Regions from separate parts of the Shewanella sp. 10N.286.51.B8 genome, predicted to be linked through region 1. Evidence: predicted binding sites of a transcription regulator. Region 1 holds the regulator's gene; each other region holds the start of a gene.
The links. Region 1 encodes LexA, which represses DNA repair genes until DNA is damaged. Its sites were predicted from a motif close to TACTGTATNNNNATACAGTA; they were not measured.
Positions count from the first base shown of each region.

Region 2: a site for LexA is predicted at 4,986-5,005, ahead of recG (ATP-dependent DNA helicase RecG). Genes of this name have one in related genera too.
Region 3: a site for LexA is predicted at 2,832-2,851, ahead of AB4160_RS11180 (DNA topoisomerase III). Genes of this name have one in related genera too.

Region 1 is NZ_JBFRKG010000035.1:8,082-18,034, reverse strand. Features, by position in the region: gene ctaD (cytochrome c oxidase subunit I) at 1-497, opposite strand, end outside; gene coxB (cytochrome c oxidase subunit II) at 507-2,123, opposite strand; gene AB4160_RS13675 (cell division inhibitor SulA) at 2,554-3,060, opposite strand; gene lexA (transcriptional repressor LexA) at 3,057-3,674, opposite strand; gene plsB (glycerol-3-phosphate 1-O-acyltransferase PlsB) at 4,054-6,474, shown strand; gene mtr (tryptophan permease) at 6,486-7,730, shown strand; gene AB4160_RS13655 (VOC family protein) at 8,098-8,895, shown strand; gene AB4160_RS13650 (hypothetical protein) at 8,937-9,203, shown strand; gene AB4160_RS13645 (efflux RND transporter permease subunit) at 9,287-9,953, opposite strand, start outside.
Region 2 is NZ_JBFRKG010000027.1:11,581-21,533, reverse strand. Features, by position in the region: gene AB4160_RS10755 (hypothetical protein) at 1-451, shown strand, start outside; gene dtd (D-aminoacyl-tRNA deacylase) at 521-970, shown strand; gene AB4160_RS10745 (thioesterase domain-containing protein) at 982-1,428, shown strand; gene AB4160_RS10740 (DUF3014 domain-containing protein) at 1,727-2,587, opposite strand; gene recG (ATP-dependent DNA helicase RecG) at 2,738-4,822, opposite strand; gene AB4160_RS10730 (DNA-binding response regulator) at 5,074-5,703, opposite strand; gene AB4160_RS10725 (sensor histidine kinase) at 5,703-6,863, opposite strand; gene AB4160_RS10720 (hypothetical protein) at 6,944-7,648, opposite strand; gene AB4160_RS10715 (AMP-binding protein) at 7,825-9,480, opposite strand; gene AB4160_RS10710 (RidA family protein) at 9,717-9,953, opposite strand, start outside.
Region 3 is NZ_JBFRKG010000028.1:39,796-49,748, forward strand. Features, by position in the region: gene AB4160_RS11175 (alpha/beta fold hydrolase) at 1-540, shown strand, start outside; gene AB4160_RS11180 (DNA topoisomerase III) at 825-2,810, opposite strand; gene AB4160_RS11185 (multiheme c-type cytochrome) at 3,214-5,172, shown strand; gene purF (amidophosphoribosyltransferase) at 5,344-6,855, opposite strand; gene AB4160_RS11195 (CvpA family protein) at 6,895-7,383, opposite strand; gene AB4160_RS11200 (SPOR domain-containing protein) at 7,499-8,125, opposite strand; gene folC (bifunctional tetrahydrofolate synthase/dihydrofolate synthase) at 8,130-9,431, opposite strand; gene truA (tRNA pseudouridine(38-40) synthase TruA) at 9,522-9,953, opposite strand, start outside.

The DNA.
Region 1 (9,953 bases):
GCTGTGCTATCAGGGCTATAGGTTGTTGACAGTGGTGCATAGAAAGTCCAGCCAAAGTTGGGGCCTCCACCTTCCATAAATAGCGAGCTAAGTAGAATCGCAAACGCGAAAGGTAAAATCCAAAAGCTCCAGTTATTCATCCGCGGTAGTGCCATATCTGGCGCACCAATCATCATTGGAATGAGCCAGTTAGCTAAGCCGGTAAAGGCTGGCATGACTGCGCCAAATACCATAATCAAGCCATGGACTGTGGTCATTTGGTTAAAAAAGTTAGGTTCAACTAACTGTAAACCGGGTTGGAATAACTCAGCACGAATGACCATGGCCATTGCGCCGCCGGTTAAAAACATAATGAAACTAAACCACAGATACATTGAACCAATATCTTTATGGTTAGTGGTTAAAACCCAGCGCATAATGCCTTTTGGCGCCCCATGATGATGGTCATCATGGTGATCGTCGTGAGCGGCTGGTGAATCTTGTGTAATTGTGCTCATTTTAATCCCTTACTTTCCGTGACCAACAACATCAGCAGCCTGAACTGCATCGCCAGAGTTATTACCCCAGGCATTTCGCTCATAAGTCACCACTGCAGCAAGCTGTTGTGGCGTAAGTAGCGAGTTAAATGCTTGCATTGCCGTGCCAGGTTTACCATTGATGACAATATTAAGATGATCCGTCACTGGACCGACGATGAGTGGGCTGCCTACTAATGAAGGGAACGCGCCAGGTAAGCCAGTACCAGCAGCTTGGTGACATGCAGCGCAGCTAGTCATATAGACTTGCTCGCCCATGGTCATTAACTCATCCATCGTCAAGTCATCCAATACCACAGCTTTAACTTCTGCTGCTTGTGTTGCCGCTTCAGTCACAGCTTGTGTTGCAGTGTCTTCAAGTTGTTCAGCTGTAGGTAAGCTTGCTGGTAAAGTCACAGGCGTTGACGTGTCTGCGGTAGAAGTGCCTGCACTAGGAGCGTCTGCAGTGGTTGGTGTAGCGCTAGAATTTGTCCCATTGCCACTCACATCAGCCGCTTGCACGGTATCGCCAGAGTCATTACCCCAAGCATTACGCTCATAAGTGACTACTGCAGCAATTTCAGTTGCCGTTAGCTGCTTGGCAAACGCTTGCATCGCAGTGCCAGGCTTACCATTAACGACAATATCGATATGGCCAGACACTGGGCCTTTAATCATTGGACTGCCAATTAGGGAAGGGAAGACGCCAGGTAAACCAGCACCATTAGGTTGGTGGCAAGCCGCGCAGCGACCCATGTAGATTTGTTCGCCTTGGGCCATTAACTCGTCATAGCTAAGGGTTTGGCTCAGTGAGGCTTGTGCAGCGGCTTTAGCATCGACAGCAAATTGCTTTTGGTCGATTAGCCATTGGTCAAAGTCTGCTTCAGAAACGGCTTCAACAACAATAGGCATAAAGCCATGATCTTTACCGCATAGTTCGGCACATTGGCCTCGATAAGTACCTATTTTATCGATTTTAGTCCAAGCTTCATTGATGAAACCAGGATTTGCATCTTTTTTAACGGCAAATGCTGGTACCCACCAAGAGTGGATAACGTCATCCGAGGTCATTAAAAAACGTACTTTACGATTTATTGGTAAAACCAGCGGCTTATCGACCTCTAAAAGATAGGTGTCGGTTTTATCTGCGGTGCCAGTAATTTGGTCTGCTGGGGTAGATAATAAACTGAAAAACTCGACATCTTCATTGAAATAGCTGTAATGCCATTTCCATTGAGAGCCCGTCACTTTGACTGTCAGTTCAGCATCGCTGGGATCTTCCATAGCAATCAGCGTTTTTGTTGCTGGGATTGCCATGCCAATTAGGATTAGAAATGGCAATACTGTCCAAGCTATTTCAACCTTGGTACTGTCATGAAAGTCGGCTGCAACTGCACCCTTAGATTTTCTGTGATAGATCATGGAATAAATCATGATCCCAAAGACCACGACACCAATGGCGCAACAGATATACAAAATAATCATATGCAGGTCGTAAACCTGGCCACTGATCTCTGTTACACCTTGAGTCATGTTTAAGGGCATCTCTGCCGCTGTGAGTGGGGTTGCAAGCAACGCCACCATTAATCCGTACAACAATCGCTTCACAAGACTACTCCTCTGCTAATTGCGAATTGCAATTACAAAGAAAAGCCACACAGTAATACTCTGCTCTATGCAAACTTTTCATACCCGAAAAAGTTTGATCATTTCAAAGTACACGGTGGCTTTGAGCTTGAAAACTCAATTATGTTATTACGTTACGGTGCCACACTTGTACCTAATACTGAACTTATCAATTATATTTGACGCTTTACATTCAAGGCTTTCTATACCGCACGGTACCAGCTCAATCTTTTAATAGCGTTTGTATCTTTTTGACATTTATTCTCGGCAGTACGATAAATTGTTACTACCTTGTTAACTACATTACTTGGAGATTAAATATTGATCAAGATCACTTTATCATCTAATTTGCTGAAAAAAGTGCAAAAAAAAGCCCCTCAGCGTAGTGAAGGGCTTTTTTAGTCATATTTTACTAGTGAAACGAGGTAAGGTTTACCCGAGTCTGTACTGCTAAAGTTTGCGTTAATGGGTCGCCTTCAGGTAAGTGAGTATTTACATCTTCAATGATAAGCCCTTGGGCTAAGGCATTTTTGGCAACCAATTGAATGCGGCGATTGTCGCGGGCATCTAATGGTGGTGTCCAAGTAATTACTGCACTTGAAGTACCGTTAGTGAGCGCTTTTTCCATCGCCCACAGGGTTTCGACTTCATCTTTGGTGTGAACTAACAATACTCTGTCCATACGAACATTGGCATTAGCAAGAATTTGCTTATAACCGATATGCGGCGGATTAATCAGTACAATCCAAAGGCCTTGCTGACTTAAAATGGCTAACTGACTGCATAATTGAGTCAATTCAGTTAAGCCTTGGTTTTGGGTGCGCTTGGTTTCAATCCCTTGTTTAGTGGGTAAGGGATCAGATGCCATATCTACCCATAATCCAGGGTGACGCGGTGCATTGCCTATTAATGTGTTCATAACCAACCTCCATTACGAATAACGCCAACAGCAAGCCCTTCAATCGTTAGGTTTTGGCAACTTAAATCAACTTTAATCGGCTCATATTCTGCATTTTCAGCATGTAAATAAATAATATTGCCTTTCTTTTCAAATCTTTTCACGGTTACATCGTCTTCAAGACGTGCCACTACAACTTGACCATTGGTGGCAGTTTGCATTTTATGCACTGCTAATAAGTCGCCCTCTAAAATACCAATGTCTTTCATACTGTCGCCTCGAACGCGTAGTAAGAAATTAGCATTGGGCTTAAACATTTCTGGGTCAACTTGGAAATACTGTTCAACATGCTCTTGAGCAAGGATAGGTTCACCTGCAGCAACTTGGCCGATAAGTGGTAAGCCTGCTTCAACTTCCTCCTCCACCTGCACCATGCGGATCCCGCGAGAGGTACCAGGAATAATTTCAATACAGCCTTTTTTTGCCAGTGCTTTTAAGTGTTCTTCAGCGGCATTGGCGCTTTTGAAGCCTAATCGAGTTGCAATTTCTGCACGAGTTGGCGGCATACCTGTTTCGGCGATATTACATTTAATTAGCTCTAATATTTCAGCTTGGCGTGGCGTTAAAGGTCTCATATTGATTCCTGTTTTTTTATACAGTGACTGTCATTATATACAGTATCGGTGGTCGCGCAAGTATTAACCAAATTAATTTAACTATTATCATCTAATTCTTGTTGGCTATATATGGGGGCACGGTTAAGTATATGTAATTTAATTATTTAGTTAATGAAGGTAAGTCAGCTTTTTAAACCGATGAAATTGGCTATTTCTCACATCGTTTGTTTAAACAGTATATTTATACAGTAGTGTTGATTGAAAATAGGTTGGTTGTTATTCGGATATGGCTATTTTTTACTGAACAAATATTCTCTGTATAGACCCTTGTTAGTGAAACTGAACCATTATCTGGTATTCTATGGCCAATTAATTGATGTTGAATATGCGAACACTCATGTTAAAACCTGACTCAATCATAGCAAAATCATTACGTTGGATTCAAAAACTGATGGTGCACACGGTTGTTGTGCCTGAAGATCCCTTTGCCGATCTGAACTTAGACCCAGATAAACCAGTGGTCTATGTGATGAAGACAGAATCACTCAGTGATATTGCGGCATTAAATGAAGTGACCGCCAAATATGGCTTACCGAGCCCTTATGAGCGACTAGACGTTGATGGCTTAAATACCCCTAGAATTGTGTGTATTGAAGGTCGTAAGCCTCTATTTGGCAAGCGTTTAAGTGGCGAAAAATTTGTTGATAACTTCACCAGCTTATTAGCCTTACATAAAAAAAATGATCAACTTGATATTCAATTGGTGCCAGTGAGTCTGTATTGGGGACGTATCCCTGGTAAAGAAGATGACACCATGACCGCAGCCGTATTTGAGCGTGAAAACCCGACCTGGTTACGTAAATGGTTGATGATTTTGTTCTTAGGTCGCCATAGCTTTATTCAATTCTCAAATGCTATGTCGCTACGTTATATGGCTGATGAACACGGCACTGATGTCAGTATTGCGCATAAACTTATCCGTGTGGCGCGAGTGCACTTTAGACGCCAACGTAAAGTGATGACAGGCCCACAACTGCCAAATCGTCAGGCAATGTTCAACTCATTATTAAAGTCTGATGCCATTGCTCAAGCGATAAAAGAAGAAGCGCTTAATAAAAAAATTCCTGAAGACAAAGCCCGCGAAAAAGCTATTCAGTATTTAGATGAAATTGCAGCGGATTACTCAGACAGCTTAGTGCGTATTGCTGAGCGCTTTCTTACTTGGTTGTGGAATAAGTTATACAGCGGTATTAGCATTAAAAGCGCTGAAAAAGTGCGTAAGCTGCATCATGATGGTCATGAAATTGTCTATGTGCCTTGCCATCGTAGCCACATGGATTACCTACTGCTGTCGTATATTTTGTATTACCAAGGCATGGTGCCGCCGCATATTGCCGCCGGTATTAATTTAAACTTTTGGCCAGCAGGCCCTATGTTCCGCCGTGGTGGTGCTTTCTTTATTCGTCGTAGCTTTAACGGTAATAAACTTTATACCGCAGTGTTTCGTGAGTATTTAGATCAGTTATTTGCTAAAGGCTATTCGGTTGAATACTTCACCGAAGGTGGTCGTTCTCGTACCGGTCGTTTATTAGCGCCTAAGACCGGCATGTTAGCGATGACAGTTAACTGTGTACTGCGGGGCATTGAACGCCCAGTAACCTTAGTGCCAGTTTATCTTGGTTATGATCATGTGATGGAAGTGTCCACCTATCATAAAGAGTTAAGCGGTAAGAAAAAGCAAAAAGAATCAGTGTGGCAGGTCTTTGGTGCGCTGCGTAAATTAGGCAACTTTGGCCAAGGTTACGTTAACTTTGGCGAGCCAATCAATGTGCAGCAATTTTTAAATCAACAATCGCCAAATTGGCGTGAAGAAATTGCTCAAGATCCGGATCAAAAGCCATCATGGTTAACGCCAGCAGTAAATGTATTGGCCAATAAAGTGATGACTAACATCAATGGCGCCGCCGCAGCGAGTTCGGTGACATTAGCAAGTATGGCGCTGCTGGCTTCAGAGCAAAACGCCCTGCAGCGCAGTGAGCTTGAAACCCAGCTAGACCTCTACCTGAAAATCTTAAAGGATGTTCCTTATACTGAGTATGCGTCGGTGGCTGAGGGCTCAGCTCATGACCTAGTTGAGCAATGTTTGTCGCTGAATAAATTTACCTCAACCACAGATGCCATCGGCGAAATTATCGCAATTGAAGATAGCTCAGTGATTGCGATGAGCTATTATCGCAATAACATAATTCATCTAATGGCAGTGCCTTCATTAATCGCCAGTTGCTTGGTGCAATATGAAGAATTTAGCCGAGAAAAAATCCAGCAAATTGTTAATGATTTTTACCCATTATTGAAAGCTGAGCTGTTTATGGGCATTGAAGATTTAAGTGCCTATGTGGATCAAGTGCTTGATTTGTTTGTTGAACAAAAGCTAATTTCCGGTAGCGATCACTTTGAAGTCAATCAAAGTAATGTCACTCAGTTAATGTTATTGTCCGCCACGGTCAGTGAGACCCTACAGCGTTACGCGATTATCTTTAATTTACTGGCTTACAAACCAGAAATTGAGCGTTCTGATTTAGAAAGCGCCAGCCATTTATTGGCTCAGCGTTTAGGTGCTTTACATGGAATTACTGCGCCTGAGTTTTATGATAAAAAGCTCTACAATAATTTGAGTGTGAAATTAAAAGAATTAGGGTATTTATCCGCTAACGATAATCAATTTGAAGTCATCCGAATACGTGATCATGCCAATGGTATGCTGCGTTTATCTGTTCGAAAAACCATTGTTGATAGTGTCACAATGGAACATGGGTAATAACTAATTTTATGAGTTCGACACAATCTCAACCGCAAAATAAATCCTTATTGGGCGGTGCTATGATCATCGCCGGTACCACAGTCGGTGCTGGTATGTTTTCTTTGCCTGTGGTCAGTGCAGGCATGTGGTTTGGCTATTCATTAGTCATGTTAATTGGTATTTGGTTTTGTATGCTGGTGTCAGGTCTGATGCTACTTGAAACCAATTTGCATTTTAAACCCGGTGACAGTTTTGACACCTTAACTAAGGTAACCTTAGGCCAGTTTTGGCGGATTATTAACGGGTTATCTATTGCTTTTGTGTTGTACATCCTGACCTATGCTTACATCAGTGGTGGTGGCTCGATTGTTAATCACACCCTTGCGGGGATGGGGATTAACTTACCTCAACCGATCGCAGGGTTAGTGTTTGCCGTCGTACTTGCTGCAGTGGTGATCATCAGTACCAAAGCGGTTGATCGCATTACCACCATTATGATTGGCGGGATGTTAATTACCTTTTTTCTCGCCATCGGAAATCTGCTGATTGATATTGATAGCGCAAAATTATTAATGCCAGATGGTGAGGCGAGTTTCTCGCCTTATATTTTAGCGGCGCTACCTTTTGGGCTGGCCAGTTTTGGTTACCACGGCAATGTGCCAAGCCTAGTTAAGTATTACGGCAAACAACCTAAAGTGATTTTAAAAGCCATCTTTATTGGTACGTTTATCGCCTTAGTGATTTATAGCTGCTGGTTAGTGGCAACCATGGGCAACATTCCCCGTAGTCAGTTCAGCGACATTATTGCCCAGGGCGGCAATATGGGTGTGTTAGTGGGCGCTCTGTCAGATGTGATGGCGAGTAAATGGCTTAATACCATGTTGACCTTGTTTGCTAATCTTGCTGTGGCGTCATCATTCTTAGGGGTGACCTTAGGCTTGTTTGATTATCTAGCTGACTTATTTGGCTTTGAAGAAAGCAATAATGGCCGCATTAAAACAGCTGCGATCACCTTTATCCCGCCGACAGTATTAGGTTTGTTATTCCCTAATGGTTTCTTGATTGCCATTGGCTTTGCGGCATTAGCGGCGACCATTTGGGCGGCGATAGTGCCAGCCATGATGGCATACAAATCGCGCAAAATGTTCCCTGATGAGAAGAGCTTTAGAGTCCCAGGTGGTACGCCATTGATTGTGGTGATTATTGCATTCGGTGTCATCACCGGCGCATGTCATTTGTTGGCGATGGCTGAGTTACTGCCAGTTTATAAATAATACTTTAGCTAGATAAAGTGGTGTTTAAACACCGAAATGACCTCCAAAAAGCCCTTTGAAAAGGGCTTTTTTATGGGCGTTTTCTAGCAAGTAAGGATGTGACTGTTAGCATTTTGACTAAAGGTGTGTGTAATTTACGACTTGTGACCGATAGTGACTAGCCATGGCTTGCTGATATTGTTGTCTATATAAGGCTATGATTTTAAGTTGTATTTATTATTTAAATGTCATTTTTTATACGAATAACCAACCATTATTGCCAACTCGACTTTAGCTTTAAAAGTGTCTTAACTTAAAGAGTGTTGTCATTTAGGTTCAGCTTAAACCTTTATTCTTATAAGTCATTATCAACAGCAGGGTGAGGTGTATGAAGGTGTCACACTATAAACAAGGGCAACCTTGTTGGGTCGAACTTGCCAGTCATGATTGGTATGCCGCGAAAGCATTCTACCAAAGCCTATTTCAGTGGCAGGCTGATGATATGCCCATGCCTGAGGGTCATTACACTATGTTGCAGTTAGCGGGTGATGACATTGCGGCTATGTATCAAATGCCCAAAGAGATGGAGAGTTTGCCAACCCATTGGCAGCTTTATTTTGCCGTTGATGATGTTGAGGCGACAATTAAAGCCATTAGGCTTGCGGGTGGACAAATTATTGCAGGCCCTCACTCTGTTGGTGATTCAGGGATTATAGCTGTGTGCCAAGATCCTGATGGCGCACGATTTTCAATCTGGCAGGCCATTAACCATATCGGCATTAAGCGCTCATTTGAGCCCAATACTTTGTGCTGGGTTGAATATATGTGTCGAGAACTTGGCTCGTCGACCGATTTTTATACCCAAGCGCTTGGCTTTGAGACTAACAGCCTTGATATGTCTTCAATGGGCATAGCTGATTACGTGCAATGGCTGGTGGATAAGCAAGCCATTGGCGGTATGATGCAAATGACGTCCGAGTGGGGTGATACCCCGCCCCATTGGATGCTGTATTTTAGTGTGCAAGATTGTAATGCTATGGCTCAAGATGCCGAAGCTCTAGGCGGGCGAATTTGTGTCCCGCCTACGGATATTCCGGATGTGGGTCGTTTTGCGGTGATTGATGATCCCCAAGGCGGCACTTTTTCAATTATTGCATTGACCGAGGTAGCGTCTGAAGTAGAATAATTGCTTGAAAGTTAAACTGTAAATCTAATCAAGGAAGACTTATGACACTCACAAAGGACGAAAAACTCGCGGTAATTCAAAAGAAAATGACCATGGTGGCAGTCATTGATTTTCCTGGCACGTTATTAATGGCGGCGGGTTTATATGGCTTGTTTGCAGGTTTTGATACAGCGGCTTATCCGATGCTGGCGAAGCCAATACTGCTGTTTGCTATGGTTGGAGTCGGAGGTTGTATTATGGTTTGGGGTCTTTTAAGGATGATGCAACTGGCACGAGAAAAGCAAGGCGTACTCAGTGAACCAAGCTAACAAGCTTATATTCAGCTTGTGGCTTTATAGATAAAAAGGCGCCTTAAGCGCCTTTTTTAGTGTTTATGAGTGACTTTGTAAACCTAGTTACTGAGTTTACGACCATAGATTAGTAAATAAATGGCTGGAATAACAAACAGCGATAGCAGCGGCGCAGTGACCATGCCACCAACCATAGGTGCGGCAATTTTCTGCATCACTTCGTTACCGGTTCCTGTGCCCCACATTATCGGCAGTAAGCCAAAAAATATGGTCGCAACTGTCATCGCTTTGGGGCGAATCCGCATTACAGCACCTTCAATCAATGCTTGGCGTAAATCATCTTTGCTATTGAGAGTGTCATTGTATTTGCGGTCTCTAATACTGTTGTTGAGATACACCTGCATCACCACGCCAAATTCAGCGGCGACCCCCGCAAGGGCAATCATCCCCACAGATACCGCAACCGAAAAGTTGAAGTTCAGTAGATATAAAAACCAGGCACTGCCTACTAAGGCAAAGGGTAAACTCAGCATAATTACTGAAGCTTGAGCAAACGAGTTAAAGGTCAGCATCAGTAATATAAAAATAACTGCCAGCATTAGTGGAATGACTAACTCCATCTTGGCTTCAACACGCTGCATATATTCATATTGACCCGCAAAGCTGTAGCTATAACGTGCTGGCAAAGTGATTTGCTGGCCTAAGGCTATTTGCGCTTGCTCGATATATTCGCCGATAGAAATATCTTTAATATCGACAAACACCCAT
Region 2 (9,953 bases), on a different contig from region 1:
GACCGATGAGCAAGCCGCTGAAGAATTATATAAAACGTTGCTAAACGCCAGTTACTTAGCCACTAAACTCAGCCCTAATAGTGTGGCGGTGCAATTTGGGGAAACTCAGTTTGTGCTGCAGCCTAGCATGAGTGAGCAAGGGGTCGATCGTATTCTTACCAATCGATTGTTTGCGGTGCATCCGCAATTACATGGCAGTAAAGAGCTATTGTTGTTAATTGGCTCACTAAACCAAAAGCTTAATTTTGCTAAGTTCGTCATTCGCGACAATGGGGCGGTGATCCAAGTACAAGGCGCTGCGACATTTGTTGATTCCATTGAACTGGAAGAATTACGCCGCTTTATGTTGTGGACTGATGAAGGCCTTAATCAAGTGGGTAAATCATTACCCAAAGGATCTGAGCATTTAATTAAACCGATCCCAGTGATGAAACAAGATATCGCTGGCTAAGGTTATTGTTGGTGTAGGTAAATCCGCAAGTAATCGCACAATTCTTCACGTAAGTATTAGGAAGTAACATTGATTGGCTTAATCCAAAGGGTGACACGTGCCAGTGTCACCATCGACTCTGAGCTAGGGCAAGAAGTCACCGGTAGTATCAATAAAGGTTTATTAGTGCTGCTTGGGGTGGAACGTGACGATGACATTGAGAAAATGCAAAAGCTGGCCAAAAAAGTCATCGGCTATCGTGTGTTTAGTGATGAAAACGGCAAGATGAATTTAAATCTGCAACAAGCTGGTGGTGAGTTACTGGTAGTGTCACAGTTTACCTTAGCCGCTGATACTGGCCGAGGGCTGCGTCCAAGCTTCTCCAGCGCTGCGACTCCAGATCAAGCCAATGAGCTATATGAAGCTTTCGTGGCTTTTTGTCGTGAACAAGGGGTGACAACTGCTACAGGCTCTTTCGGCGCAAACATGAAGGTAGAGTTAGTTAATGATGGTCCTGTGACCTTTAATTTACAGGTTTAAAGGAGCACATTATGGCGGCTAAAGAGCAACTTATTGAACTGCAAAACACTTGGTATCAAACCATTCCTTTGAGTGAGTTTATGCAAGTGCAGCCGCTGAGTTTTCAGCAGCAAACACTCACAGTTACCGCGCCGCTCGAGCCCAATATTAACCTGCATCAAACCATGTTTGCTGGCAGTATTTATACCCTGGCTACCCTAACGGGCTGGGGGATGATGTGGTTACAGCAAAAGTTGCAAGGTTTTAGTGGTGATATCGTATTAGCAGATGCACACATCCGCTATAGCGCGCCCATTACTGAAGCCCCCACTGCTAGTGTTATTTGGCCAGATGTTTCATTAGCAAGCCTTGCTGATGGCGGTAAGGTAAAAGTGAAACTTGAGGTACAGCTGCATTGTAAAGATAAGCTTTGTGCCAGCTTTACTGGGCTGTATTTTAGCATTGCTAAGTTAACTTGATTTAAGCTTTGCTCAAGATACTGTGGTGTTAGATCAGAAGATGATTTAAGTATTAATATGTCACTATCTGTTGTAGTCGCGATTAAGTCTAACTAATTTAATTTATTGCAGTTAATGCTGAATTGTTAATGGGTTAACTAATCAATTCGGGTAGACAGTGCCGTGAAGCTGAATTAGCATTGAATACTTTATCTAAAAAAATAGCGACACTCATGTCGCTATTTTTTATGCCATTGATTTAGATTGCGCATATTGGAACCTGCCATTGCAAATCATAACCCCAATGATAACGGTTCTATCAGTTGGCCATTTGCTGCTGAAGTTTTCTAATTGCCGTTTTAATTTTACGGCTATTTTCAGGTCCCATACGCACCATAAATTTTTGCACATTTGGCAGTGCTTCTAGTTTAGGGTCGACAAACTGATAATTGACACTGATAGAACTTAATTCAATCGGGTCTTCAATAATCGGCGCTGATAAGATCATCTCAAAGGCTTGCTGCATGCGCTCGTCAAATGACATATCGCTATAACCTAGCTCTGCAAAAGCTTCGTCAAATATTGGCATGAGTTCTTTATAAGTGTTGATTAACTGCTCGTCATTCATATCTGACACCATGTTGGCGTACAGGTCATAACGATGGTAACTGTCAGGGTTTAAATAGGTTTTGTTAGTGATTTCACTGACGGTGAATTTATCTTTAGGGCCTTTCAGTGGGCTGGCTTTACGGATCACTTCACCTTGGGCCATATTATCGACAAATACCACAAACTGGCGGGCAATGTCTTTTTTAACAAGTAGTGGCTCGATTTTCATCCCATCAGCCATCTCAACCGTTTTCTGGGCGACAAAGTCATCACTTTCAATCAGTGTAGGTAAGGGCTCTACTACTTCAGGCTCTGGAGCTTCAATAATAGTGGGTTCAATAACTTCCACTATCACTTCTTCAATAGGCTCTTGCTCAATAGGTTGTTCAGGCACAGGCTCTGGTAGTTGCACAGGTATTGGCGCTTCGACTTCAGGTGCTTTATCGGCCGAGAAGTAGAAATAGCCTGCACCAGCCAGTAAAACCGCAATGGTGATACCAATCACACCCGCGTTACTACCACTGGCGCGACTTGAGTGCGGTGTGGCTCTATCATTTTGATTGACTTGCATGTCTATTCCTTAGCTTTAAACGTCGAAAGGGAACCAATATCATTGAATTTGTTACATTTTCATTTGGTGGCATATAAGGCTTAAACCTTATTTTCATTCTGCAATAATCTCAACACTTGTCTAGTAATAATAGCCAAGGTTAACAATAATTTATGCTTGTACGTATTGCTGGCGATCCCCTAACCAACGTTGAACAATGCTGTCTACATTTTGTGGCACTTGTTGCATAACATGGGCCGCTAATTTTTGTGTGTTTTCAATCAGATATTGATCCCTGACTAAATCAGCGATTTTCATTTCTGCCAAGCCGGTTTGGCGGGTACCGAGTACTTCACCTGGGCCTCTTATTTCTAAGTCTTTTTGGGCAATAACAAAGCCATCGTTACTGGCCCTTAGTACTCCTAAACGTTTGGTGGCAGTTTGTGATAACGGTGCTTTGTACAATAACACGCAGTGGCTGGCAATAGAGCCTCGGCCTACTCGGCCACGTAACTGATGCAATTGCGCCAAGCCTAACCGCTCAGGGTTTTCAATAATCATTAAACTGGCATTAGGCACATCGACTCCCACTTCAATAACCGTTGTTGCCACTAATAAATGTAGTTCACCCGCCTTAAATTGGGCCATTATTTGCTGTTTTTCTGCACTTTTCATACGTCCGTGCACTAAGCCAACCTTTAATTCGGGTAGTAATTGGCTTAATTCTGCAGCGGTATCTTCAGCGGCTTGGCACTCAAGAACTTCAGATTCTTCAATGAGAGTACAAACCCAATAAATCTGCCGATTATCATTTAGCGCGGCTTGTTTTACCCGCTCGATGATTTGTTCGCGGCGATTATCGCTAATGGCAACCGTGGTAACAGGGGTTCTTCCTGGCGGTAACTCATCAATGATAGAGGTTTCTAAATCAGCATAAGCCGTCATCGCTAACGTGCGCGGAATTGGCGTAGCTGTCATTATTAATTGATGCGGATGAAAGCCTTGGCTGACGCCTTTTTCGCGTAATCCTAAGCGTTGATGGACCCCAAAACGGTGTTGTTCATCAATAATGATTAACGCGAGCTTATTAAAACTGACCTGCTCTTGGAAAATAGCATGGGTGCCAATTACCATGTTGGCGCTGCCATCGGCGATATCAGCCAATGATTGTGTTCTGGCTTTGCCTTTTAACTTGCCTGCTAACCAGCCCACTTTTAGCCCTAATGGTTCAAACCAGGCGGCAAAGTTGACTGCGTGTTGCTCTGCTAATAATTCCGTCGGTGCCATCATCGCCACCTGATAACCATTTTCAATGGCTTGCAGGGCTGCTAAGGCGGCCACTAAGGTTTTACCCGAGCCCACATCCCCTTGCACTAAGCGCATCATAGGTGTGGGCTTTTCAATATCAATACCGATATCAGCTACGACTCGTTGCTGGGCCCCTGTTGGCTTAAAAGGTAAGGCTTTTAAAAATGGATTTAATAGCTGGCCGGTGGCGGGTAAAGTCACCGCTTTATCAAGGTTATTGCGCTGACGTAATTGCAGCATACTTAAGTTATGGGCCAGTAACTCTTCTTGGACTAAGCGCTGCTGAGCGGGGTGCATGCCTTGCTCTAAATCGGCTTGGGCGATGTTATTGGGTGGTCGATGGATTAAGGATAATGCCTGACCAATGCTCATATTGTTGGGTTGCAGGGCTGGTGGTAGTAACTCTGTTAAGCCACCTTGATTGAGCATAGTTAGTGCCTGCTCGGTGAGCTTAATCCAACTGGCTTGTTTTAATCCTTCAGTCGAAGGATAAATAGGGGTCAGTGAATCACTCAGGGCTGGGTTTTCGCCAGCTTTAATGATTTTGTATTCTGGGTGGATTATCTCAAAATGGCGGTTGCCGCGCTTGATTTCACCATAGGCCCGAATTATCGCGCCGTTTTGCATGCCATTTCGCTGGGCAACCGAGAAGTTAAAAAACCGCAATGTGAGGTAACCACTTTCGTCGGCAATATTGCAGGTCAGCATACGTCTGCGACCCGGCACAATTTGGGTTGAGATGATTTCAGCTTCAACTGTGGCGTACATCGCGGGATAAAGAGCATTGATGGGATAGATTTGGGTGCGGTCTTCATAGCGCAGCGGCAAATGAAACAGTACATCTTGCACTGTCTTAATGCCAAGCTTTGCCAGCTTTTCAGCGGCTTTTTTAGCGACGCCTTTTAAGTCGGTAATCGGTACCTGATCCAATGGTTGCAAATCTAGCATGCCTTTATCTATTGAGTTGACCACAGACTTCATCACTTAGATTTTGTTGATATTGTAAAGCTCGCTGATTAAAGTGAGTCATTCACTTTGGGGTTAACTTTGACAGTTATCCAAAGAGTTATACAGTCAACTTTATCGCCCTGATGCTTGTTAGCAATGATAGTACTGTAAATATATACAGATGTTATGGCTTATCTTAGCAGAGTTTTAATACAAGGCAATATTAATCCAGATATCAGGCTTAACTGCCTCTATAACCAGCCTTTTTGTTTAGCTATTCGCGCCGCATCTATGCGATTGGTGGCATTGAGCTTGGAGATCGCTTCAGAAAGGTAATTCCGCACAGTACCTTCGGCGATAAATAACTGGGCGGCGATATCACTGGTTGATAAGCCATCACTGGCTAATCGTAGCGCTTTTCTTTCTTTATCATTGAGTGGGTCAATATCACCAATGGCGCTGATCGCCAGCTCTGGATCGATAATTTTTTTACCTGCCATCACCTGTTTAATAGCGTTGACTAGACTTTCAGATGGCGCATCTTTTAGCAAAAATCCCTCGACGCCACAACTGAGTGCTCTTTTGATGTAACCTACGCGGCCAAAAGTGGTTAAGATGATGATTTTAGTTTTAGGTTGCATTGTTGCAGCCTCGGCTTGATATGCTGCGAGCCACTGAGCCAGCTCAACGCCGCTGTGACCGGGCATTTCAATATCACTGAGCAGCAAATCAAAATGCTGCTCTTTAAGCATTGCCATGGCTTGGTTACCATCTTCTGCTTCTGTGATATCGACTTCACCGAGTTCATCTTTGGCAAGGGTAAGTAGGGCAGATAATGCCCCGCGCACCATGGCTTGATCTTCTGCTAATAAAATCTTCATTAAGGCTGTTCCGTGTCGTTGTCAACTTTAGGTTCACTGACTTGCTCTGCTTCAAGGGGCAAACTGATGCTAAAACGGTAGCCATCGTTAATATGATAACTAAACTTGCCGCCCAATAAGTTCACTCGCTCTCTAATGCCTTTTAAGCCATTACCTTCTTTAATAACTTTGGTGTTAGCATTGTCACTTAGGCTAACAATAAGCTGCTTATCCAAGGTGTTAAAGCACCATACACATTGACTGGCTTGGCTATGTTTGAGCATATTATTAACTAATTCTGTCAACATTAGCCCTAGTTGAGATTCTTGCAAAGGTGTTAATGGTGGTAATTTACCCTCGAGATGTACTTCAATTTCTTTTTGTCTTAATAAACTGCATAGTTGATTGACCGTATCTTGTAAGCCTTTATGTTTGTAATTAGAAACCGTTTGGCGAATTTCAGTTAAGCTGTTTCTGGCGATATCAGCAAGTTCCTGTAAATGCTGTTTTGCAACAGCAAGCTTTCCTGCTTCAACCAGTTTTTCGGCGAGTTGTGCTTTCAGTGCAATGGAAGATAAATTGTGCCCCATGATGTCATGTAAATCGCGCGCAATACGTTCACGCTCCAGTGCCGTTGCTAAGTTAGCGATTTCATCATTTGATTGTCTTTGTTGGCGCCTGATGCGTTCATTGTTATGCTCAACCACGCCAAATAGCCCCACCACAAAGGTGATTAACATACCGTATAGCGGAAAATAGTAAGCTTCATAGCCCACGATGTAATTAAGTAGCCACAGCCAAGTACTGATAAGAATAAAGCTAATAATGGCGGTGCGCAGTGAATAGAAAAAACCAATAAAAAAACCGGCAAAACTGAAAAATGAAATGGAGCCGCTGGTAAATATGGTGGCAATGCTCGCAGTGATGAGCATTAAAGCAATAGGATATTTCCCTTGAGCGGCTGAGCTTTTGTAAGCCCAAAAGTACCCATATAAGAAGGGAAATATGAGTAACAAGCTGACACCGACCCGAGCCCAATCATCCCGCATAAACCAAAGTGGAATAAAGTAAAAAATCAGATTGAGCAGATATACCCAAGCTGTTTTTTGTCGATAGGCTTTTTCTGGGTGAACGCGAGTGTTGCTACTATTGACCGAGTGTTTTGTATTGATATTAGACATGAAGCCTCCTTGCGAAGTTAGCATACTGCAACCGAGTCATAATGTGTATGTCTGCAGTAGCTAGCTTCAGCAGCATCGGATTAACGCGCTTGTTGTTTAAGTAAAAAATTTGCCCAAGCGTAATTAGGATCAATTTCTACAGCGTGTTGCCAATCATTAATTGCTTCTTTTTGACGACCTAATTCTTGCTTAGCGATTCCGCGCCAGGTGTACGCTTCAGTATGCCCCCAGCAGATATCAACACATGGCTGTTCATAAAAACGAATCGCATCAGTGGCATATTGCTCAGCCTTATCCATACCGCCGCCATATTGAGCGGGAGTATAAAAGGCGCTCATTGCTCTGACTAACGCAATACGGGGATTTTCAGGGCTGAGTTGTTCTGCTTGAGCCAGTAAAGCACTTACCTTCATTCCCAGAGATTGTCCTTTGCTTGAGTCATTGGCGATTTGCATACCGTAAACAGACGCCAGTAGCGCCATTGACTCAGCATCGTCTTCACGGCTCAATACAGTTTCAAGTGTCGACTGTGCATCATTGAGGGCTTTTTTAGCCACTCCGCGCAGACCGCTAATATTGGCTGTAATGGCGATGCGATATTGTGCATAGGCGTGTTCATAATCCACAGATTGTTCGCTGAGAACCTTTAGCTGTTGTAGATCCATTGTGTTGGCTGCCATATCGATAGCGCCGATATCGGCATTGCTAGCACTACTGACTAACGTCAGTGTTACCGCCATGACGGTTGATTTTGAGATAAGAGATTTTAAGATTAGTGATGTCATGATTAACTCCGTTTATTGCATTTAAGGTGTGTTGCTACGGAGTTAGTATCTAACAAAGGGCTTGCACAGGGCAGACACAAACGTCACCAGTTTGAGGTGACAAATGTCATTGATAAAAAAGCCGCCGGCTTGTTAAAGCTTAGGCGGCCAATATATTGAAGCGAATTACTGTGGTGCTAAATCTCGTCTTCCCAGCACACTTTAGCGCCGCGAATACCGTCAACTTTGGCACTGAACTGCTTTTCTAACACATGACGCTTAATTTTAAGTGTAGGGGTTAGGGCATCATTTTCAATGGTCCAAGGCTCTGTCACTACGACAATGGCATCCACAACTTCATGGGACTCAAGGTGCGGGTTAACTCCATCTAGGGTCGCTTTCAGTGACGCGCGCACTTCTTCGCGGGCTTGCAAGGCTGAGCCTTCAGATAATTGCACTAAGGTGATCGGGTGCGGTAAGCCTGAGCCAATGACACAAAGTAGCTCAATGTGCGGATCTTGGGCTATTTTACGCTCAATAGGCACCGGCGCCACATACTTACCTTTAGAGGTTTTAAAGTTATCTTTAACGCGGCCAGTGATAGAAATGTAGCCATCTTCATCGATTTCACATAAGTCACCCGTATGGAAAAATCCATCAGCATCAAAGCATGCTGCTGTGGCTTCTTCTTGCTTGTAATAACCTGTCATCAAACCTGGGCTCTTAACCATTAACTCACCTTCATCGGTGCGGCGAACTTGGCAGCCTTCAACAGGGCGACCCACGCTACCAATTTTTGAGGCATTAAATGGGAAGTTAATAATTGAGTAAGCACAGTTTTCGGTCATGCCCCAGGCTTCTGAAATATTCATGCCGATTTTGTTGTACCACTCTAATTGAGATGGTGGGATAGGGGCTGATCCTGAACCTAATAAACGGCAATGCTCTAAGCCTAAACCTTTTTGGATTTTACGTTTAACTAAGCCGCTAACCAGTGGGATTTTAAGCAATAAATCCAGCTTGCTTTGGCCAATTTTATTGACAATATTGAGCTGAAACAGGGTCCATAAACGCGGCACCGAGAAAAAGACCGTCGGGCGGCATCGCTGCACATCAGCCACAAAAGAATCTAAACTTTCTACAAACGCCACCGACGAGCCGGAGTAAAAAGACGATCCTTGAATCGCTACCCGCTCAGTAATGTGCGCTAAAGGCAAGTAGGATAATAATCTGTCTGTGGTATTGGTTTTTAAATCGCGCACAACCGCTTCACAAGTCCAGCCGTAACTGCCGAAGGTTTGCATTGCGCCTTTTGGTTTACCAGTAGAGCCCGAGGTGTAAATGAGCGTCATCATTTGATCGCTACTAGGCGTAGGCGCATCCACTAATGGTTGCCCTAACTCAAGCAGTTTTTCCCAATGATATTGCGCTGGCATGGTGTCATAAGGTAAAGCTAAACGGAGGATTTCACCGCCGACACCGGCTTCTTGGTCGGCCCAAAAATCAAGTTTTCCGGTGAAGATAGCTTTAGCGCCACTGTGTTCTAATACATAGCGGATCATTTCAGCGTTAGCAGTGGGATAGATTGGCACACTGATGTAGCCGCCGTGCATAAGGGCAAGATCGGTAATAAACCACTCGGCACAGTTTTTAGAAAGCAGAGCAACTTTGTCACCCGGTACTAGACCTAAGTGGCGTAATGCGCCTGCAATTTGTTGTACCTTTTGCTGAACTTCTCCCCATGTGAAGTCAACAAACTGGCCGTTAATTGGTTGTCGTAAATATACGGCATCCCCTTGGGTTTCAGCCCAATGAGATAACATTTCTACTGGCGTTTTTATTAGATTTTCCATCGACAATTCCATGTTCTTTTTGTTTTTAATGTAGGATGCATTTATTTGTAGTTTGCTAATGCAATCATCTCAGTATGGCTATTTATCAGCCTATTCGCAAACGCGAGAACAACTTAACGAGATAATTTCTACTTATAAACTAGCATGTTTCACTGAAAGTTAAATACCTCTTGAGTAATAGCTCTAATAAAAAAGGGTACCAATGGCACCCTTCAGGATAAAACTCGGTTTGTGAGCTAGATCTCCATTATTCCATCCATTTCCACTAATGAGCCTTTTGGCAGCTGTTTTACCCCGATTGCAGCACGTGCTGGATAAGGTTGAGTAAAGTAGCGCGCCATGATTTCATTAACGGTAGCGAAGTGAGATAAGTCGGTTAAAAAGATATTCAGTTTAACGATATCAGCCATAGTGCCGCCAGCGGCATCACATACTGCGGTTAAGTTTTCGAAAACCTGTACAACCTGCTCAGA
Region 3 (9,953 bases), on a different contig from region 1:
ATGATTGAGACTGCCCAAGGTCGCACAATAAACCCGCTATTTTTGCATCAATTTAGTCAATTTTTGGATTACAACACCAACCCAATTTTCGCGTTATTGCATGAATCGATCTATTGCCAGCAGTTTCATCAACAAGGGGCTAATTGGTCAGCCCATAGAGTCAGAGAGCAGTTCCCTAAATTCAATTATCAACAAGGGCAGCGCTTACTGTTTACTGGCGAAATGATTTATCCATGGTTCTTTGAACAATTTAATCAGTTAAAGCCTCTCAAAGAGGTGGCAGAATTAATTGCGCAAAAATCAGATTGGAGCAATTTATACGATGTGGACGTGTTACTGCAAAACACCGTCCCGGTCACTGCGGCTATTTACAGTGAAGATATGTATGTTGATATGAATTACAGCCTTGAAACTGCGCAGCTAGTGAATAACCTCAGCTATTGGCTAACATCAGAATATGAGCATAATGGCATTCGTATGGATGGTGAGCATATTTTAGATAAACTCATTTCATTGAGCCGAAAGGATAGCATTCGATAACAAATGTAATTTAATGTTCAGTTTTAAATTGATTAATATTGAAGTCGATCACACTCCACAGCACGTCGACAGATTAAATTAATTTTCAGTTAAGTAAGTTCGGCCATAATCTAACCTGTTCCGCCCTTTATGTTGTGAACTAGTGAATTTTTATGAGTAAACCCTGATTCGGTTTACTCATTTTTTTTGCCTGAAATTCCGCTATTCCCTTTAAGAACAATCGAGTGCGAGCGATGCAATACCTGTATCCCATGATTTATTCATACAAACTCTCTTTTATCGGCTTATTTACTCGAGCTGCGCTTACGGGAAGTTTTAGCCGTAGAGGTTTTACTTGCTGCACCTTTGCGTTTATAGCCACTACTGGCGCGGCGTTTTTTATAGCCAGGCCCTTTAATCCCCTCAAGAGCTGTAGGTAATTGATTTGAAGCTTGCTCAATCAGTTGCTGTAATTGCGCTAACAATGGCTCCATAAAGGCATCATACCTAAGCTGCTTTTGACTTATGGCATCAAGGCTACTTTCCCACAGCGCAGTCATATCCGGTGTGGTAGCTGTTTCTGGTAATGAATGGATCAAGCCAACGCCAACTGGGGTGGCAATGATTGATTTAGCCTGCCTTAATAAGTAACCGCGATTAAACAATAATTCAATAATGCCTGCTCGGGTTGCCTCGGTGCCCAAGCCATCGGTGTCTTTTAGGATCTTCTTCACTTCAGGGTTAGTGACATAGCGATTGATCCCTGTCATGGCGCCAAGCAAAGTCGCATCAGTAAAGTGTTTTGGCGCTTGAGTGGTTTTTTCAAACAATTCGCCACGCTCACAATGGAGTTGTTGACCTTTTTTCAGTGGCGGTAAGGTCGCTAAATTTTCGTCATCACTACCATCTGCATTATCTTTACCCTGCATTTTCGCAAACAAACATTTCCAACCTAACGATAACTCTTGCTTAGCTTTAGTGGTAAATAAGCCACCCGCAATGGTCACTTCAACTTGGGTTTCATCATAAATATAGGCGGGGTAAAACTGGGCTAAATACTGCCGTGCAATATGAGAATATAACTGCGACTCTTTGGCTGATAAGTTTGCCAAATTAGTGGTTTTTTCAGTGGGAATTATCGCGTGATGAGCATCAACTTTACTGTCATTCCAGGCTTTGGACTTAAGCTTGGCATTAGGTTTATCTGCTTTAGCGGTTAAACCGGCATCATTACTTAATACTGCGCGAATAACTTGGGGTGCAAGGCCATGTTGCTCAGCAGGTAAATAGCGACTATCTGAGCGCGGATACGTAATTAATTTATGCCTTTCATATAGACTCTGACAGGTATCAAGCACCTCTTTAGCGCTCATGCCAAAACGCTTGGCCGCATCGATTTGCAGGCTGGATAAACTATAAGGCAATGGGGGGTTCTGACGCTTATTTTTTGATTCAAGCTTGGTCACTTCAGCTGGCTTGTTAGTTATCCGTCCCACCACATTTTCAGCTAAGCCTTTGGCGAGCACTCGCCCCTCTTCATCCATATATGGCTGACATGCTTCACTGGGTTTCCACTTAGCCGAAAAGCCTTCTTGGTTATCGGTCAGTAAATGCGCCAATACTTCATAAAAAGCTTTGGGCTGAAAATTGGCAATTTCTTCATCTCGCCTTACCACTAACCCCAGTACCGGGGTTTGCACTCGACCAACAGACAATACTCCCTGATAACCTACTTTTTTGCCTTGAATGGTATAAGCGCGGGTCATATTCATGCCATATAGCCAATCTGCGCGGCTGCGGGCTAAGGCTGAGGTAGATAAGGGGACAAACTCTTTATTAGTGCGCAATTGCCCTAAGGCGCGTTTTACCGCCGAAGGGTTAAGATCGCTAATAAGTAAACGCTGGGTTTGAGCAATCTTGTCGGCCTTTACACCTGCATAGGAAATGACTTCATCCACCAGCAGCTGCCCTTCTCTATCAGGATCGCCAGCATTAACTAAACTCGATGCTTGTTTGATGAGCTTTTTTAAGATGCTCAACTGTGAGCGGGTATTAGTTTTAGGTTTTAACTGCCATTTACTCGGCACTATGGGTAAATGGGCTAATTGCCATGATTTAAAAGCGGGATCATAGACATCTGGTTCTGCTTGCTCTAACAAATGCCCTATACACCAAGACACGCAATCCCCATTGGCGCTCATGATAAAACCATCACCTTTTTTATGAGGCTTTGGTAATACATCGGCAATAGCACGGCCTAGACTGGGTTTTTCAGCAATATAGAGCATCATAGATTTATTAGACTTTTAAAACACTGTATGAAATTACAGTGTAATTTAGCGAATAGCAAAAATAAGTGCAACTGTTAATGCAATGGCAGGTTTCTTAGAAAGATAATCTGCCACTCAAAATACTAGGCTAAAGCATCAAAAAACACGCTTTTAAGGCGCTAAACTTAACCAAAAACAACCAATAAAAATTTACTTTAATTTGTGATCTTAATGCAAAAACACATCGGGAGATTAAGCTTTAATTCAGAATGTTCAGCTAGGAGGTTTATATTCAAACTATTGAATATAAACAATTAAACTAGTAATACCCCTAGTTTGTGACCTAGTCAACAGTTGCCAAGCAATCTTTACATTACCCTCCAATTACCCATTAAGAGGTAAGAAAAACATTTTGGAGTATGAGATGAAATTAATGAGCAAATGTCGTGTTGCTTTACTTGTGGCTACTGCACTGGGGATGAGTGCTTGTAATGATGGTAAAGATGGAAACGATGGCCTACCTGGCGAACCTGGTGCACCTTGGGTGCCACCAGTAGTGACCACATCAGCAGTAGCAAAAGTCATGGAATGGCAATATGCCGAGGGTGTCGTGAATGTTGAATTTTCGGTGGAGAACCAAGATGGGGTTCCAGTAGAAGATTTAGATAAAGTCCAGTTAATGTCAACCATCAAAAATGAAGCAGGTTTACTTGCTGACACTGTTGATGTGACTTGGGTTGCGGGTGATGATAACGCACCGGGTACGCTAACTCACGCTGGTGAGGGTATTTATAACCTTTCTATGCCACATGAAGCTGCTACATCTGAATCAATTGGTACTGGCTATATTCGACCAGGTAATGGCGAAAATGGTATGCCACGTACTAAACGCGTGATGTTTACCAAAAACGATTCTTATGCACAAGTTAGCACCACTGACGATGCTAAATGTGTCGCCTGTCACGGTGAATTTGAAGATGCTACTGGCAACGCAACTTGGGGTTGGCATCAACATCACCATGCAATCGACAATGACCAAGAAGTTATTATTGTTGAAGCATGTCTAGTTTGTCACACTCAAACTGAACAAAAAGATGGCGGCTGGGCTGAAAACACCATGGCAATGCTGGGTCATGGTTATAAATATGACGATGATGGTGTGATACAGGCTTCTGGCCATGCTTCATTAAGTAAAAGTTATTCAATGGATAAATACCGTTGTTCAACTTGTCACGTTGACGATGTGGTATTTACTGCGTCACTCAATGGCTGTGCAACCTGTCATGCTGATTTACAAGATGCAGATAAAGATTTAACTGTTAATCACAGTAACTTTACTGACCTTGATTGTGCAACCTGTCACAATTCGTTCCAACATGAACATGAAAACGGTGCAAATCGTGATGAAGCATTAAACCGTTATAACTTTGAAATTATATCTGTTGTTCGTAGCGAAGATAAAGCGACCATCGAAGTAACAACTAAAGCCACTGACAGTGAAGGTAAAGTTGTTGACATTAACGCACTCACTGACGCTAGCCCTAATGGTTGGGCAACTGTGATGAGAAACGGCGAAGCGATGCTTCCTGGTCGCGATGAAGGTCATGTTGCTCGAGCAAAAACAGCGCCTATTGCTGGTGAAAACGGTGAAGTAACCTATATCATTACCCATGCATTACCTTATGTTGAAGGTGAAGTATTAGCCGGTGGTGTAGATGGTCGTATTAGCTATACTCACCGTTGGGGATACCCTGCTAATGCCCCTATCTCGGTATCGAACATCAAAGACGTCCGTCGTACTAGCTCTGATGGCATGAAGTGTCTAACTTGTCACACTGAGGGCTTGGATGGACATGGTTCTGCTCGAGGTGGTTTTGATTTAGGTGGTGATGCTTGTTCTCAGTGTCACTCTGCTTATAACTGGGCTCCAGGTAAAACACAGGATGATGGAACCATAGGAGACTACGCTATGGCGTGGGGACCATTGGTTCACAACATGCACTTTGGAGCATACAAGCAAGACCGTGGTCTAAATGACATGCCAACAACCGACAAAAACATGCCGGTTGATTGTCAGGCTTGTCACACTGGTATGATTGACCTTGAAGATGTAGCACCAGCAGTTGTGTTAAACGGTATGGATGAAAGCAGTGTTTACGGTATCACGGCGATTTCTGCTAACTGTGCCACTTGTCATACAGGTGATGCTGCGAAAAATCACATGATACAACAAGGTGGTGATTTCAATGTGGCTATCACTCCAGAAGCTGATATGCACACGGGTGAAAGTGGCGACTTTGCCGTATTTGACCCTGCACCTATCACTGAATCATGTTCTGTATGTCATTCCCCTGCAAGACTAGCTGAAGCTCATAATTACTAATATTTTTATATTAATAATCTGAGATTGATTCATCATCAATAAACCGAGCAAAATGCCTGAAGTGATTCAGGCATTTTTTTATCTGTAGTACTAGTTTCGATTACTGAAGGAAAAGAAAAACAAAAAAGCCAGCGGCTAGCTGGCTTTAATCAGTTACTTAGAAAGTATCGTTTAAGGATGACAAACGTTATGCATTTCTAAGTTAGTACCAATGTCTTTATTATTGGCTTTGGCATCATCATTTCGCAGTTGAGTCAGGTGATCCAAGTACGCCTGGTCAACATCGTTAGTGATGTAATGACCATCAAATACTGAGGTTTCAAAGCGCTTAATTTCTGGATTTTCCATTCCAACGGCTTCAACCAAGTCTGATAAGTCTTGGAAGATAATCCCATCAGCGCCGATGATTTTAGCGATTTCATCAGCATCACGGCCATGAGCAATCAACTCATTGGTGGTTGGCATATCAATACCGTAGACATTCGGGAAGCGAATTTCAGGTGCTGCTGAAGCAAAATACACTTTCTTAGCCCCAGCTTCACGAGCCATTTCAATGATTTGCTCAGAGGTGGTACCACGAACAATTGAGTCGTCAACTAACAATACGTTCTTACCAGTAAATTCAGTTTTAATCGCGTTTAGCTTACGGCGAACAGATTTCTTACGCTCTTGCTGACCCGGCATAATAAAAGTACGGCCAATATAGCGGTTTTTAACAAAACCTTGGCGATATGGCAGGTCCATTCCACGAGCAATTTCTAGGGCGATATCACACGAGGTTTCAGGAATTGGGATCACCACGTCAATATCATAATCTTCCCATTCCTTTTGAATTTTTGCGCCTAATTTAGCCCCCATGTTTACACGGCTGGCATAGACAGACACTTTATCAATACTCGAGTCTGGACGAGCGAAATAGACGAATTCAAAAATACAAGGTGCATAGCTTGGCTCAACCGCACATTGGCGAGTAAATAGTTGACCATCAAGTGAAATATAAACTGCTTCGCCTGGCGCAACGTCGCGCATCACTTCAAAGCCAACTGCATCAAGTGCCACTGATTCAGAGGCGACCATGTATTCGGTACCTGTTGGGGTTTCGTTCTTACCAAGTACTAAAGGACGGATCCCAAATGGGTCACGAAATGCCACTAAGCCTTGGCCAATAATCATCGCCGCAGCAGCATAAGCACCGCGAGTTTGTGCATGAACTTTCGCTATTGCATCAAAAACTTCATCAGCGCTTAAGGTTAAGCTGCGGGTTTCTTGCAGCTCATCAGCAAGCAAGTTTAATAACACTTCAGAATCTGAGGTGGTATTTACATGACGGCGCTTTTTGATCAGTCCTTCAGCAAGCTCAACTGTATTCGTCAAGTTACCGTTATGGGCTAAGGAAATACCAAATGGAGAGTTAACATAGAATGGTTGTGCTTCAGAGGCACTCGAGCTGCCTGCTGTTGGATAACGTACGTGTCCAATACCTGCATTACCTTGAAGGCGTTGCATGTGTTTGATTTCAAATACGTCTTTAACGAGTCCATTAGCCTTACGTAAACGAAATGCATTTTTGTCCACGGTCACGATGCCTGCAGCATCTTGACCACGGTGCTGAAGCACGGTCAACGCATCATAAATGGTTTGATTAACCGATGACAGACCAACTATTCCGACGATACCACACATGGGTAAGCTTCCTCATTGTAAGATGTTTTATATTTATATTTATATTTTGGGTACAAAGCTGGAGGTATTTTCCAGATAGTCAAAAAACCACTGAATAACCACACCAAATTGGGGTACAAGCTCTGAATCCGTCCACCAGTCTTGACTTGAAGCACCGGTAAACGCATCCAGAAAAAATAATATTGCGCTGACGATTAACGCCCCGCGAAGCGCGCCAAAGCACAAACCTAATACGCGGTCTGTGCCTGACAAGCCGGTTTTTGACACCAGTTGGCCTAATATGTAATTAACTAAGGCACCAAGAATGAGAGTAGCGATAAATAAAATAGCAATTGCAACGCCATTTCTAAGCATTTCGTCATTCATCTGCGTTAGGTGAACAGCGAGATCTTGATAAAATTGGCTAGCAACAAAGAAAGCAGCGAACCATACCACTAGCGACATGGCTTCTTTGGCAAATCCACGTATCAAACTGATAACAGTTGATAGGCCGATGATAATGAGAATAGCGTAATCAATCCAAACCATTGAGAGAGGGATCCGGTATAGATGTTAAGACGGCGCGATTCTAACAGAGACTGAAAAGTTTCACACCTCTAGCAGAATAAATTGACTGTGCGCTGAAAAAAACAATGATGAATAGTTAGTTTTCTAGGGGATTGTATTGCACAATCTTGCCTTGAAGACCGGTTATTTTCTGTATTTTTTGTTGATAACTTTTCAGTTTATCTGCTGAGAGTTCAGGGCCGACAAACACTTTTGTTAAAGAACCATCAATCGGTTTAGTCGGTAATGTATAAGCGGTAAAACCATTAGTGCGCAGCTTTTGAACTAAGCCTTCAACATTTTTAGCGTTATTAAAACCACCCAACTGCAAGGTAAATCCCGCTTTGATGGGCTGAGCTTGTTTTATGGCTGATTTAACAGTTTCAGGCTTTGAGGTTACTGCTGTTAATGCGGTTGCGGTGTTGGCACTTGTGACTGACTTTGTTCCACTGTCAGTTTTAGTCGCTGGCGTAGTGCTGGTTTTTTCTGAAACTTGAGCTAAATCTTGGGTTGCTGCAATCTCTTCAACTTCAAAGGTTTCAGGAGTGTAACCCTCGCCAATTTGATCGCTTGCTTGCTCAGTAATCACTGGGCGTAAAGGAATTTCTGTAAACTCTTCAACTTGGCGCTGCTTTTTACCGTCTAATAAATCAGGTAAAAATATAACCCCAAGAGCAACGATCACTATGGTGCCAACTAAACGGTTTTGAAATTGACCAGACAAATCTTTATCCCTTTTTTAATAATTCACTAAACGCTGCCACAGTGTAAAATGAGCCAAAAACAATTACTACATCATCTGCATTTATATTTGACTTAATACTGCGCCAAGCCAAATCCATTGAGTCAAATTGTGATGCAGACAAGCTTGTATTTAACTCCTTGGCTAATGTTTTAGCATCATTTCCGCGCTCAACCGGTAATGATACAAAGTTCCATTCATCAATACTGTCTTCAAGCTCCTTTAAAACTGCAGCGGCATCTTTATCTTTTAACATACCGCATAAGGCAATAATGCGCGCAGGCTTAAAGCCTTGCAGTTGCGTAGCAAGGTATTTCGCAGCATGGGGATTATGTGCTACATCAACCCACACTTTTGGTTGTTCTAGTACTTGCTCAAAGCGGCCTGACAAACTGGCATTGGCAATGCCCTGTTTAATATCGTTATCACTGAGTTGTGGGAAAGCCTGCTCAATAACAGCAATGGCAGTGGCGGCATTGGCTAAAGGTAATCTCGGTAATGGTATAGCCTCTATGCTGCGATTAGCACTGCTATAGTGCCAAGTTGAGCGGTTATCTGTGCTAGTGTCATTTGCAATAACATAGCTAAAGTCTTTATTAACACTATAAGCATACGCATTAATCGCTTGGGCATATTCGGTTATGGAATTAGGGCAATCAGGTTCGCCAATCACCGCTAAACACTCAGTTCTAAATACTCCTGCCTTTTCACGGCCGACTAGCTCTCTGGTATCACCTAGATACTCTTGATGATCAATATCAATCGAGGTAATGACACTGACATCGGCATCAATAATATTGGTTGCATCTAAACGACCACCTAAGCCCACTTCCAGTAAAATAATCTCAGGTTTAGCCAGCTTGAAAATATATAATCCTGTTAAGGTGGCAAATTCAAAAAAGCTTAATGAGATCTCAGCGCGGGCATGTTCAATGACACTAAAGGCTTCAATAATTTGCGCATCTGTCACGTCAATATGATTAAGCCTTACGCGCTCGTTAAAGTTAACTAAGTGCGGCGAGCTATAAACCCCAACCGTTTTACCGGCTTGCAAAAATACCGCCTCAAGCATGGCGCAAGTGGTACCTTTGCCATTGGTTCCGGCAACGGTAATCACTTTAGAGTCAGCTAAGGACAATAGACTTAAACGCTCAGCAACGGCCGTTACTCGGGTTAAGCCCATATCTATTTCAGTGGGGTGAATCGATAATAAATAATCTAACCATTGGGACAAGCTTGCGTCTTTTGCAGGCTTAACGGTTAATTGCGTGTCATTATCTGTCTTCATTGTATCCCTTTTGAATTTGTCCCATGCTCACATTGTTGTTTCGTAAACAGTAAAAATGCGACTATTTAGCGATCAGTAGCAGCTAAGTGTCTAATCTTGCATAAATAGCGGCCCCATTGGCGGCTTAGGTAAGTTGTAGTGCTCTGGGTAAGTCACATCCACCAGATATAAGCCATTGGGCTTTGATGTCGGCGCGGCAAATTTTCTATCTTTTAATGCTAGAAGTTCATTAACCCACTCAATTTTTTGATGTGACTGGCCGATTTCAAGTAAGGTGCCAACAATATTACGCACCATATGATGCAAAAATGCATTGGCTTTAATATCGATAATAATGAATGTTCCTTGACGAGTGACATTAACAAATTCAATGGTTCTTACCGGGCTATGGGCTTGGCACTGTAATGCTCTGAAGCTGGTAAAGTCATGTTCACCAACAAACAATTGCGCGCCTTGGTGCATCAAATTGTGATCCAGTGGGTAGTGATAATGGGTTAAACCCTTATTTAAAATACCCGGTCT